Regions from separate parts of the Rhizobium sp. 62_C5_N11_2 genome, predicted to be linked through region 1. Evidence: riboswitches for the same ligand, from Rfam matches in the RefSeq annotation. Region 1 holds a riboswitch; each other region holds the start of a gene.

Evidence for each region. Region 1 has a riboswitch for FMN ahead of AB8B31_RS13570 (6,7-dimethyl-8-ribityllumazine synthase). Riboswitches for the same ligand answer to the same signal wherever they lie in the genome.
Region 2: another riboswitch for FMN. It lies ahead of ribB (3,4-dihydroxy-2-butanone-4-phosphate synthase); the one in region 1 lies ahead of AB8B31_RS13570 (6,7-dimethyl-8-ribityllumazine synthase).
Region 3: another riboswitch for FMN. It lies ahead of ribN (riboflavin transporter RibN); the one in region 1 lies ahead of AB8B31_RS13570 (6,7-dimethyl-8-ribityllumazine synthase).

The regions. Positions count from the first base shown of each region.
Region 1 is NZ_JBPWPW010000001.1:2,685,681-2,689,847, reverse strand. It holds gene AB8B31_RS13580 (LysR family transcriptional regulator) at 1-171, shown strand, start outside; gene AB8B31_RS13575 (VOC family protein) at 290-979, opposite strand; gene AB8B31_RS13570 (6,7-dimethyl-8-ribityllumazine synthase) at 1,154-1,588, opposite strand; FMN riboswitch at 1,667-1,809, opposite strand; gene AB8B31_RS13565 (SRPBCC family protein) at 2,053-2,499, shown strand; gene AB8B31_RS13560 (GCG_CRPN prefix-to-repeats domain-containing protein) at 2,733-3,044, shown strand; gene AB8B31_RS13555 (hypothetical protein) at 3,159-3,383, opposite strand; gene AB8B31_RS13550 (adenylate/guanylate cyclase domain-containing protein) at 3,587-4,167, shown strand, end outside.
Region 2 is NZ_JBPWPW010000001.1:2,282,272-2,286,438, reverse strand. It holds gene AB8B31_RS11505 (SDR family oxidoreductase) at 238-1,005, shown strand; gene ribB (3,4-dihydroxy-2-butanone-4-phosphate synthase) at 1,092-1,727, opposite strand; FMN riboswitch at 1,854-2,052, opposite strand; gene AB8B31_RS11495 (glucose 1-dehydrogenase) at 2,245-3,027, opposite strand; gene AB8B31_RS11490 (hypothetical protein) at 3,100-3,240, opposite strand; gene AB8B31_RS11485 (SDR family oxidoreductase) at 3,276-4,064, opposite strand; gene AB8B31_RS11480 (sugar ABC transporter ATP-binding protein) at 4,087-4,167, opposite strand, start outside.
Region 3 is NZ_JBPWPW010000001.1:1,416,866-1,421,032, forward strand. It holds gene lon (endopeptidase La) at 1-1,522, shown strand, start outside; gene hupB (DNA-binding protein HupB) at 1,729-2,004, shown strand; FMN riboswitch at 2,129-2,283, shown strand; gene ribN (riboflavin transporter RibN) at 2,368-3,276, shown strand; gene AB8B31_RS07190 (esterase-like activity of phytase family protein) at 3,360-4,167, shown strand, end outside.

The DNA of each region.
Region 1 (4,167 bases):
CCGTCGATGTTTTCCAGGCATCTGTCATCAGGGGCTATATTACAACCTTTTCCCACGACCATATCATTGGGCAGCTATTGGCTGACTCGACTTCAATCAAGGCCGCCAACGGCAGCCATGCTCGCATTTTCCGATTGGATAACGTCGCAGATCTCTTCCGCATCTCAATGACAGCTTCTGGCGGATCGCGATCCTCGACCTGACGAGGCATAGACACGATAAAACATTTCGGTATGGCGCGCGCCATACCGAAATGCCCTTGCTTCTCAGAGGATGTTGCCGCCTTTGCCTACAAGGGAAGCTGCTTGCCGGCCTGTTCGCTGACCATGTATTCGGCGTACCAGTCCGGCCAGCCTTCGTCGTGCTTGCCGCCGTTTCGCTTCTCGTGTTCACCATGGGCAGTTGCCGCACGGCGGAGTGCTGACGCAAGCTCGGTCGACGTCGTGAATTTCGTCTCGTCGGCGTCGATGCGCCCCGGCAGCCGCGTGGTGACTTCCTGGAACAGCCAGCCGTTGCCGTCGGGATCCTTGAATGAGGCGAAGGAGCGATAGCTGCGATGATCGGGATCGCGGCCGGCGATCCGCAGGCGGCCGAACAGATAGGGTTCGTCCTTGCCGGCATAGACGCCGGCAGCGTCATGGAACACTTCGCTGACCTCGATGCCGCGGGCGATGAGATCGCGGCGAGCGGCCTCGATGTCGGAGACGATCAGGTAGAGCCCCTGGGCGGAACCGGGGGCCGCGGCGGTGACGTTCTTGCCGAAGATGATCGCGCAGCCGGAGCCGGGCGGGGTAAACTGGATTACACGGAAATCGGCATCATTGGCGAAGTCGGCGTCGAGCCGCCAGCCCAGGCCGTCGTAAAAGCGTTTGGCGCGATCGACGTCGGAAACGGGGATGACGACCACCTCGAGCTTGGTGTCGACGGGCTGTGTTCTCGGGGTCTCAATGGGGGTTTCACTGCGCATTGCATTGCTCATCTTCAGCTCCTTGGGGTTTTGGATGCGTTAAGAATGGCGATACATGTCAGTGGCCAGTGGACCACAGTGCGGTGAGGCCGTCGAATCAATTATTCTGTCTGGTTTGGCCGTGTAGCGGAGTTGTATCGAAGCGGCGGGACTGTTCCCGCCGTCTTCTGTTCGTCGAACCGCTGACTACGCGGCAAGAGCGGCGCGGGTTTTGCCGATCGTCAGAGCTGCCTTTGCCGCTTCACGGCCTTTCTCGACGAAGTGCGCGCGGTAGATCTGCTTGTGATGCTCGGTTTCCTGATACTGGTGCGGCGTCAACGACACCGACAGCACCGGCACGCCCGTATCCATGCCGGCGCGCATCAGCCCATCGACGACGGCCTGGGCGACAAATTCGTGGCGGTAGATTCCGCCGTCGACGACGAAGGCGGCGGCAATGACGGCGCCGTAACGCCCGGTTGCCGCAAGATCGCGGGAAAGCAGCGGCATCTCGAATGCGCCGGGAACATCGAACACGTCGACCTGCTCGGGCGGAACGAGCTGGTAGAAGCCATCAAGGGCGCGGTCGACGATGTCGGCGTGCCAGCTGGCTTTGACGAAGGCGTAGCGGGTGGGTGTCACGGTAATCTCCTTTGGCGAACAGACACATCACCCAAGGCGATCACGAACGTCCCCGACAGCCGCAAGGGCGGCAGGAACGCACGTTCTCTTTCATCCGGACTATGACCGTCGGCTCAGGCATCTCACCTGATCTGCTGACCCTTCCTGAGAAGGCGCTCGCGGGCTCGCAATCAAAATTGCATACCGCCGGTAGGGACTTTCACCCCGCCCTGAGAACGGCACGAACAATAGGGGGAAGGCGGCGGGCTGGCAATAGGTCGAAATGCTTTCGCGGCCGGAGCTGGATCAGAGCTCCCCAAGCGGCGATTTCGCTCGTTCGTCGATGGCGACCGGCAATCCCTCTTGCGGAGGAGGGGCATGCGCCTACATGCTCTCTGTGAGGACATCTAGGTCAGAAATACCACGACAAGACAGGACGCGCTGTCTCCGCCTGGGCGGGGCCGTGACAACCATGGGAGAGAGTGATGCCAGAATTTTTCGTCGTTCACCGCGAGGCGCATATCGCGGCGCCGCCGGCCGCGGTGTTTGCGCTGATGACCGATCCGGAGAAGATCCTGCGCTGGATGGGAACGGAAGCGCAGGTCGAGCCGCAGCCCGGCGGACTCTATCTCGTCAACGTCACCGGCGCCCGCTTTGCGCGCGGCTCGTTTCGTGAAGTGGTGCCGGTTCATCGCCTTGCCTACAGCTTCGGCTGGGACGGCAGCGAGGTGGTGCCGCCGGGGTCGAGCCTGGTCGAGATCGATCTGATCGAGCAGGGGGGCGGAACGCTGTTGCGGCTCACCCATAGCGGCCTGCCCAGCGCCGATCAATGCGCCGGCCATGCGGAAGGCTGGGCGCATTACCTCGGGCGGCTGACCGAAGTCGCCGCCGGGCGTAGTCCAGGTCCCGACCCATTTTACGGCAGGACGTAGCCCAGCGTTTCCACCTTCGACATCGCGCGCTGCCAGAACAGGATGATTTTAGGCTGGATCGGCCCAAAGTCTGAATCCTGTTCTAAATTAAAGAGTTAGAGCATAAGGTCGTCCGAAAACCGCTCACACTTTTCGGCATCATGCTCCAGCGCCAAACATGAACGCGCAGTTCATCTCCAGTTCAATTTAGCGGCCATAAAGTGGGGACGGCTGGATTGAAAATGGAGTTCTCGATGAAAGCGCTTTCTATCGCGGCCGCCTTGCTCGTTGGCGGCCTCTCGATCGGCACAGCTGAGGCGACGCCGATGGGGACAATCAATGTCCAGAGCAATGTCACAAAGGTCGACTACGCCTGCGGTCGCGGCTGGCATCTGACGCGCTGGGGCGAATGCCGGCGAAACTGGAGACGCCCGCCGCCGGTAGCTTTCTACGGTGGTCCGCCCCGCTGGGGCTGGGAGCGGCGTCACCGGGATTGGGATGATGGCCCGCGCTGGCGCCATGAGAGGCGCTGGGATCGCGACCGGCGTTGGCGGGATGACGACTAAAGGTCTCGCTTAGATGTAATGGATGAAGGCCGGAGCGATTTTCGCCCGGCCTTTTCTAATGAAACAGCTTCGCCGACGCTGACAGCCAGCGTTCTCCCGATTTGCCCGAGAGGGTCAGATCCTGCCGACGAGCCAGTGCTTGTCGTCGATCAATTCCTCGAGCTCGATGGGATCCTTGACGCCGAATTCGAACCATTCGACGAGTTCTTTCGCCTTGCGGCTGCTCTCCTCCGCCGTCAGCTCGACCTGATACCTTTCGCACCATCGCCGAAGGATCGACGTCAGCAGCGTCATGTCATTCCCATCCAGCGGATCTTTCGGCCAGAATATCGTGCCCATCGTACCCCTCAATCACACGATGACGAACGGCCCTATAATGGAATCAAAGTCGCGCAAGTTTAAAGTGTTTATTTTTTGTTTTCCACCGTGGCGAATGGCTTTCGACAGGGAGCGGACGTCCTTTTTCGAACCCGGGGATGACCGCAAGCGGTCACTCCGGGGATGTCCTTGCGGCCGCCCCGGTGAGCGTGCGATGTTAAGCCATGGATCTGCCGTCCCCCCTTGCCTGGCTGATTGACGAGGCCGGCGCCTCGCCTGGTCCCGAACGGTTTCTGGCCGAACTCGGGCGCCGGCTGCTGGCCGATGGCCTGCCGCTTTCCGGTGGCGCGCTGACGCTTTCGGTGCCGCATCCGATCATCGCGCGGCGCACCTGGCTGTGGCGGGCCGAGACCGGTGCTGTCATCGAGGCGTTGGCCTTCGCCGCGGCTCCGCAGAGTGAGGCCGGGCGCGAGTGGCTGGCCGGGTTGGGACCGGTATGGGAGGATAGGATCGGGCCTGTACAGGACAATCAGATATCTGACAGACCGGTGCTCGGCTGGGCGGGTATCGCCAATGGGGCGGGGGCCGGTGCATTCGGCCCGGCTGAGGCTGGCCTGCTGCACGAGGTCGCGCGTTTTGCTGGAGCGCCGCTCGCCGCCTTGGCGGCGCGGGAGGCGAAGGCCGCGCTGCTTGAAGCCTATCTCGGCCGCCGCAGCGCCGCCCGGGTGCAGGCCGGCGCCCTTGCCCGCGGCACCGGCGAGACCATCCGCGCAGCCCTTCTCTGCGCCGATCTGCGCGACTTCAC
Region 2 (4,167 bases), 400 kb from region 1:
ATGCGGTGCACAATGGCACTGATGTCAATGCAGGCGTGTGGGCGGAAGTCCGACAAATGCCTGTTTTATAACGTGAATTCCGATATTTCCGACGCCGCGATCAAGGCGTCGATGAGGACGTCCGTCGCGTTGCCGGTTCGGCCATAGGCGTTTTTCTCGTCCTGCGCGGGAAACGGGTGGCTGCATCGCCTGATGTTTGAGCATCTCAGGTCTCGTAACAACCCAGGAGAGACCGATATGACACTTCTCAACGACAAGATCGCAATCATTACCGGCGCAAGTTCCGGCATCGGCCGCGCAGCGGCGAAACTCTTTGCACGGCAAGGCGCCAAGCTCGTAGTCACCGGCCGGCGGCAGGATGCGCTCGATGCCGTCATCGCGGAAATCGAGGCGGAGGGTGGTCAGGCCGTCGCCATATTAGGCGATGTCAAGGACGAGGCGCTGCAGGCAAGGCTCGTCGAGACGGCAGTTTCGCGTTTCGGCCGGCTCGACATCGCCTTCAATAATGCCGGCATCCTCGGTGAGATGGGGCCGGTCGCCGGGCTGTCGCTGGAGGGCTGGCGCGAGACGATCGAGACCAATCTCACCGCCGCCTTCCTCGGCGCCAAGCACCAGTCGGCGGCGATGGGAAAAGGCGGCGGATCGCTGATCTTCACCTCGACTTTCGTCGGCCACACCGTCGGCATGCCTGGCATGGCCGCCTATGCGGCGAGCAAGGCGGGGCTGATCGGCTTCGTGCAGGTGCTCGCCGCCGAATTCGGAACGCAGAAGATCCGTGTCAACGCACTGCTTCCCGGAGGCACCGACACGCCCGCCAGCATCACCAACGCGCCCGATGCCACGCCGGAGGTGCTCGCTTTCGTGGAGGGATTGCATGCGCTGAAACGCATGGCGCAACCCGAAGAGATCGCCAATGCGGCGCTTTTCCTCGCCTCCGACATGTCGAGCTTCGTGACCGGCACGGCGATGCTGGCGGATGGTGGGGTTTCGATCAGCCGGACATAGAGCGGGCAAGGGAAGGTGCCGTCAGTGTCATCACTGCGGCACGTTCTTAGTTGCGGCGGGCTATGCCGCCGCAACTAAGGCATCGATCAGGCGACTTCGCGTATGTCTCTTTCCGCCAGGCGGTCGAGGTAGGCGACCAGGTCCTCGATGGTGACGAGGGGGAGGTTGTGGCGTTCGGCGAAGAGCGTGAGTTCGGGCAGACGGGACATGGTTCCGTCGTCGTTGGCGACTTCGCAGATGACGCCGGCGGGGACCCTTCCGGCGAGGCGGGCGAGATCGACGGCGGCTTCGGTATGGCCGGGGCGGCCGAGCACGCCGCGGGGGTTGGCGCGGAGCGGAAAGATGTGGCCGGGGCGGGCGAATTCATCTGGCTTTGCGCGATCGTCGACGAGGGCGCGGACGGTGGCGGCGCGGTCGGCAGCCGAGATGCCCGTCGTCGTGCCCTTGAGATAATCGACGGAGACCGTAAAGGCGGTTTTGTGCGATTCCGTGTTGTTGGGCACCATCAGCGGAATATCGAGCGCATCGAGGCGCTCGCCTTCCATGGCAATGCAGACGAGGCCGCGGGCGTGGGTCATCATGAAGGCGATTGCCTCAGGAGTGACGGCGTCGGCCGCGACCACGATATCGCCTTCGTTTTCCCGGTTCTGGTCGTCGACGACGACGACCATCTGGCCGCTGGCAATGGCTGATATGGCATCTTCAATTGTTGCGATAGTCATGCTGTCTGGCCTTTCAAGGGTTATGTCAGCGGGCTGACATGGTCTGCTCGGCTCAATCCGTGAGCGAGCCTTCTGCCCTTGGGCGAACAAACGTCAGCCGACTCCGGGATGGAGTGCGACTGCCCGTGTTGTCCTCTTCCATCCGGACTATACCGTCGGCTCCGGCATCTCACCGGATCTGCTGACCTTCCAGCAATTCAAAGTGCTACAGCGTCGTTTGCGCGTCTGAAAGACGCGCGGCGCTGTGGTGCCGGAAGCGCTCGCGGGCTCCAGGATCACTCCTGATACCGCCGGTGGGGAATTACACCCCGCCCTGAGAACATTTCAAAGATAGGATCAAAGACAGGCGGATGGCAAGGTCAGTCGACCGGGCAAAAATGCAAAGCTGCCCTAACGCCGATGGACACACTGTTCACATGGAGGCGACGACCGGCTCGCCTTCAGTGCTTGGTTGGTGGTTTGGTCCTTCCATGCATGTCGTTGTCCCAAACCACTGCGCACTTTTAGGCGACATGCATCAGGACATGATCAGGCCGCCGTCGACATTGATCGTCTGGCCGGTGATATAGGCGGCGTCATCGCTGGCGAGGAAGGTGACCAGGCCGGCGACATCCTCTCCGGAGCCGGCCCGTTTCATCGGGATGCCCTCGACCCATTCCTTCATCAGTTCGCCGGGGGCGTAGTTGCCGAGCAGCTTGCCCCAGGCCTGGTCGTTATAGGCCCACATGTCGGTCTCGATGATGCCTGGGCAGAAGGCGTTGACGGTGATCTTCTCGGTCGCGACTTCTTTGGCCAGGCTCTGGGTGATGCCGACGACGCCCATTTTCGAGGCGGCATAATGCGGCGTGTAGATGAAGCCGTCGCGGGCCTGGCCGGAGGCGGTGTTGATGATGCGGCCGCCGCGCTTGTGCTTGCGCATTCTTGATATCGCCTCCTGGGCGCAGAGGAAGACGCCCTTGGTGTTGACGGCCATCACCTTGTCCCACTCGTTTTCGGTCAGGTCCTCGACCCGGGCGATGGTAATGACGCCGGCATTCTGGATCGAGACGTCGACCGAGCCGAATTCCTTCTCGGCGGCATCGTAGAGGGCCTTGACGCTTGCCTTGTCGGTAACGTCGCCGATGAAGGAGATCGCCTTGCCGCCTTCGGCCCGGATCTGTTCGGCAACGCCGTGGACCAGCTCCTCGTTGGCCGAAACGACGAGATTGGCGCCTTCGCGCGCAAAGCGTCTGGCGATGGCAGCGCCGATGCCGCGGCTGCCTCCCGTGATCACGACCGTCTTATCTTCGAAGCGTTTCATGCTCTTTCCTTCCCGGTAAACAGCAAATCTGGGCGTGACCTGCCCTGCGATGATTATTGGAGCTCGGCGAATTCAGGCAGTCTTGGGCGCCGTCCGTTCGACAGCCCGTTCGATCGGCGTGAAGGGCGGGCAGACGACGATATCGCACGCCGTCTTGCCCGTTATTCCCTTCAGCGCCTCGATCTCAGCTAGGGAGGAAGCGAGACCGTTCATTATCCAGTTGCCGGCAATGAGCTTTCGCCTCGCCATCACCAGCAGCAGAAACCGCCGTCGACGAGAAGATCGACGCCGGTCACGAAGCTTGCCGCATTCGACAGCAAGAACACTGCCGGGCCTACCATCTCGTCCACCGCTGCCATTCGCTGCATTGGCGTTTGCTCTTCGAAGAGCTTGGTCTGATGAACCATCTCCGGACGGGTGTTCATGGGCGTTGCCGTGTATCCGGGGGAGATGGTGTTGACGCGAATGCCGCGGTCGACCCATTCCATCGCCATAGACTTCGACATATGGATCACGCCCGCCTTGGAGGCGTTATAGTGCGCTTGGCTCAGCCCTCGGTTTACGATCACACCCGACATGGAAGCGATGTTGACGATGGAGCCGCGTCCATTCTTCAGCATGGCGCGAGCCTCGGCCTGGCAGGAAAGAAAGACGCCTTTCAGGTTGATATCCATCAACGTCTGATATTGGTCCTCCTCCATCTCTTCCGCCGCGTTCGCGTTAGCGATGCCCGCCGCGTTGACTGCAAGTGTCAATGCGCCGAGATCTGCCTCGGTCCGTGCTATTGCCTCTCCAAGGGAAGACTTGCTCGTGACATCCGCCGCGATCTGGATCGAACGGCGGCCAGCGGCGCGAATATGTTCAGCCGTCCTGGCCAGCCCGTCGTCGGTTCGACGGTCGAGCAACGCCACGTCGGCGCCGCACTGTGCAAGGCCGATGGCAATGCGCTGCCCAATGCCGCTTCCTGCTCCGGTAACGATGGCAACCTGGCCGCTGAGATCGAAAAGCTTCGGGGCGTTCAGAGTGATGTCGGACACCGCTCTTCCTTTCTCTGTCTGTTTAGATGGTGGCTAGCTCCATGACCGAAACGTCATTTGCCTGGTCACGATTGAGAATGCCTGCCTGTTTGCCTTGCGCAAG
Region 3 (4,167 bases), 1.3 Mb from region 1:
GCTGCTCGGCATCCCCTGGGGCAAGAAGTCGAAGATCAAGGCCGATCTCAACAATGCCGAGAAGATCCTCGAAGCCGATCACTTCGGTCTCGACAAGGTCAAGGAGCGCATCGTCGAATATCTGGCCGTGCAGGCTCGCGCCACCAAGATCAAGGGCCCGATCCTCTGCCTCGTCGGCCCTCCGGGTGTCGGCAAGACTTCGCTCGCCCAGTCGATCGCCAAGGCGACCGGCCGTGAGTATGTCCGCATGGCGCTTGGCGGCGTTCGTGACGAAGCCGAAATCCGCGGTCACCGCCGCACCTATATCGGCTCGATGCCCGGCAAGGTCATCCAGTCGATGAAGAAGGCGAAGAAGTCCAACCCGCTCTTCCTGCTCGACGAGATCGACAAGCTCGGCCAGGATTATCGCGGCGATCCGTCCTCGGCCCTGCTGGAAGTGCTCGATCCGGCGCAGAACATGACCTTCATGGACCACTATCTGGAAGTCGAATACGACCTGTCGGATGTGATGTTCATCACGACGGCAAATACGCTGAATATTCCAGCGCCCCTGATGGACCGCATGGAGATCATCCGTATCGCCGGCTACACCGAGGATGAAAAGCGCGAAATCGCCAAGCGGCACCTGCTGCCGAAGGCCATCAAGGAACATGCGTTGCAGCCGGAAGAATTCTCGGTCAGCGACGACGCCCTGATGGCGATCAGCCAGCAGTACACCCGCGAAGCCGGCGTCCGCAACTTCGAACGCGAACTGATGAAACTCGCCCGCAAGGCGGTCACCGAGATCATCAAGGGCAAGACGAAGGCCGTTCATGTGACGGCTGCCAACATCTCCGACTACCTGGGCGTCCCGCGCTTCCGCCATGGCGAAGCCGAGGGCGAGGATCAGGTCGGCGTCGTGACCGGTCTTGCCTGGACGGAAGTCGGTGGTGAGCTGCTGACCATCGAAGGCGTGATGATGCCGGGCAAGGGCCGCATGACGGTCACCGGCAATCTGAAGGAAGTCATGAAGGAATCGATCTCGGCAGCGGCCTCCTATGTTCGCTCGCGCGCTGTCGATTTCGGCATCGAGCCGCCGCGCTTCGACAAGAGCGACATCCACGTGCACGTGCCGGAAGGCGCGACGCCGAAGGATGGCCCCTCGGCCGGCGTCGCCATGGCAACCGCGATCGTCTCGATCATGACCGGCATCCCAGTGGACAGGCATGTGGCCATGACCGGTGAAATCACCCTTCGCGGTCGTGTGCTGCCGATCGGTGGTCTCAAGGAAAAGCTGCTCGCAGCGCTTCGCGGCGGCATCAAGAAGGTGCTGATTCCGGAGGAAAACGCCAAGGACCTGGCGGAGATTCCTGACAACGTGAAGAACAACATGGAGATCATCCCGGTATCCCGCATGGGCGAGGTGATCAAGCATGCGCTGATCCGGCGACCGGAGCCGATCGAATGGGACGGCACGGTAGAAACGCCCGTCATCGCAACGGTCGAAGGCCTCGATGAGACGGGCGCAACCATAGCGCATTGAGTGGCCTTTGCCACATTTACGCCCAATTGGGGCAAAACACGCAAAAAGGCTGGCGGAAACGCCAGCCTTTTTTGTGAAAACGTCATGTAGACGCTTGCTTTTCCTTGATTTGCAGGGCTTTTGGGTTTTCGGCGGGCCTGATGAAACCTATTCTGCGCCTAGCTTACTTTTGAGTCGTTTCATACCATTTAGAAAGGGGTGGAAACATGAACAAGAATGAACTCGTGTCCGCAGTAGCCGAAAAGGCAGGACTGACGAAGTCTGACGCGGCTTCCGCTGTTGACGCGGTTTTCGACGTTGTCCAGGCTGAACTCAAGAACAAGGGCGACATCCGCCTCGCGGGTTTCGGCAGCTTCACCGTTTCTCATCGTGCCGCAACGAAGGGCCGTAATCCGTCGACGGGCGCTGAAGTCGACATTCCGGCTCGCAACGTGCCCAAATTCACGCCCGGCAAGGGCCTGAAGGACGCCGTCAACGGCTGATCTGATATTATCCGTCAGCCGGAAACGAGACCGGTTGTCCAGGATTTGAGAGGGGTTCGGCTTTGCCGGACCCCTTTTGCTTTAGGAGCACTCTTGCCGCCGCGCGGGCTTTGATCTACGACATTTCTGTTCTCAGGGCGGGGTGAAACTCCCCACCGGCGGTAAGAGTTTCGGCTCGAGCCCGCGAGCGCCTTCCCTCGTGTCCAAGCGGGGGAAGGGTCAGCAGATCCGGTGCGATTCCGGAGCCGACGGTTAAAGTCCGGATGGAAGAGAATGAGTGTCGGTCGTGCGAAGGGCAGGGGTCTGTCCTGTGTCGCTTGGTCGTGGCTCATGCGTCCTGATTTATGTTGGTCCCTGTTTTGGATGAAAGACATGAATCAGACTTCCCTTGCAGTCTCGCCGTCCCGCGCCGTTGTCGGTGCACTCTGGATGGTGCTTGCCGGCATTGCTTTTTCGCTTCTCAACGTCGTCACCCAATGGCTGACGATGAAGCTTGCCTTTCCCTCGGCGTCGGCAGCCTTCTGGCAATATGGCTTCGCCTTCCTGTTTTCGTTGCCGTTCCTTAAGAGGCTCGGCCTCGCGGCGATGCGCACGCACTATCCCTGGCGTCACCTCGCGCGCGTCGCGCTTGCCGCGCTCGGCGTCGAGGCCTGGGTCGCCGGCCTTGCCGCCGTGCCGATCTGGCAGGCGATCGCACTGGTGATGACCTCGCCCTTCTTCATCATTCTGGGTGCCCGGCTTTTCCTCGGTGAGCGCGTCGGCCCGGCCCGCTGGGCCGCGACGGCGGCGGGTTTCACCGGAGCGATGATCATCCTGCAGCCATGGTCGGACGGCTTTGGCTGGGCAGCACTCCTGCCTGTGCTCTCGGCGCTGCTGTGGGGCGCCTCGTCGTTGATCACCAAAAGCCTAACGGGCATTGAACGACCGGAGACGATCACCGTCTGGCTGCTCGTTCTGCTGACCCCGATAAACGGCGGGCTGGCGCTTGCGGCAGGTTTTGCAGTGCCGACGGGTGCAACACTTGCCCTGTTCCTGCTGGCGGGGCTGCTGACCGCCGCAGCGCAGTATTTCCTGACGCTTGCCTATGCCGCAGCCGATGCCGCCTACGTCCAGCCGTTCGACGATCTGAAGCTGCCGTTGAACGTGCTGGCCGGTTGGCTGTTCTTTGGCTATGCGCCGGCGGGTTACCTTTGGCTGGGAGCGGCTCTCATCCTGTCTGCCTCGCTCTTCATCATGCGAAACGAGATGCGCCAGGAGCGCAAACCAGCCTGACGTGGTCTGGCGCAAAATGTCGCCGCTGTCATGCCTCTGTCATGCCGCTCGCGCAGAAAACTCCTGTTTCGAATGTTCGACACATGGGGGATTTCATGACAATTTCATCGCGCAAGGCAGCGCTCGCTGCCGTGCTTCTCGCATCCGTTGCCTTTCCGGCCGCGGCCGAACCGGTTTTCAATCGCATCGCTTCCTTCCCGGTTGCGCAGAACCTGCCGGCTGACAAGGACAAGCTTTCGGTGAGCTCCGCCGAAATCATCACCGCGACCGACGACGACAACACGCTGATCTATAGCGACAGCCCGCTCGGCGCGATCGGCTTCATCGACATTACCGATGCCAAGGCTCCGAAGGCCGGCGGCGCGGTGATGATGGACGGCGAGCCGACATCGGTCACCTCGAGCGCCGGCAAGGCGCTCGTTGCCGTCAACACTTCCGAAAACAAGGCGAAGCCCTCGGGTCGTCTCGCCATCGTCGACGTGGCGACCAAGAAGATCGAAAACAGCTGCGATCTCGGCGGCCAGCCGGATTCGATCGCCCTCAACAAGGATAAGACACTCGGCACCATCGCGATCGAAAACGAGCGCGACGAAGACGTCAATGACGGCAAGATTCCGCAGATGCCGGCTGGCGACCTCGTCGTCTTCCAGGTCAGGAACGGCACCGTCGATTGCGGCACGATCAAGCACGTGGCGCTGACCGGGCTTGCCGGCGTCGCCCCGGAGGATCCGGAGCCGGAATTCGTCGCCTTCAACAGCCTGAACGAGATTGCTCTGACGCTGCAGGAAAACAATGAGATCGTCATCATCGACGCCAACACGGCTGAAGTGAAGACGCATTTCTCCGCCGGCAGCGTCGATCTCACCGGTATCGACACCAAGCGTGACGGCG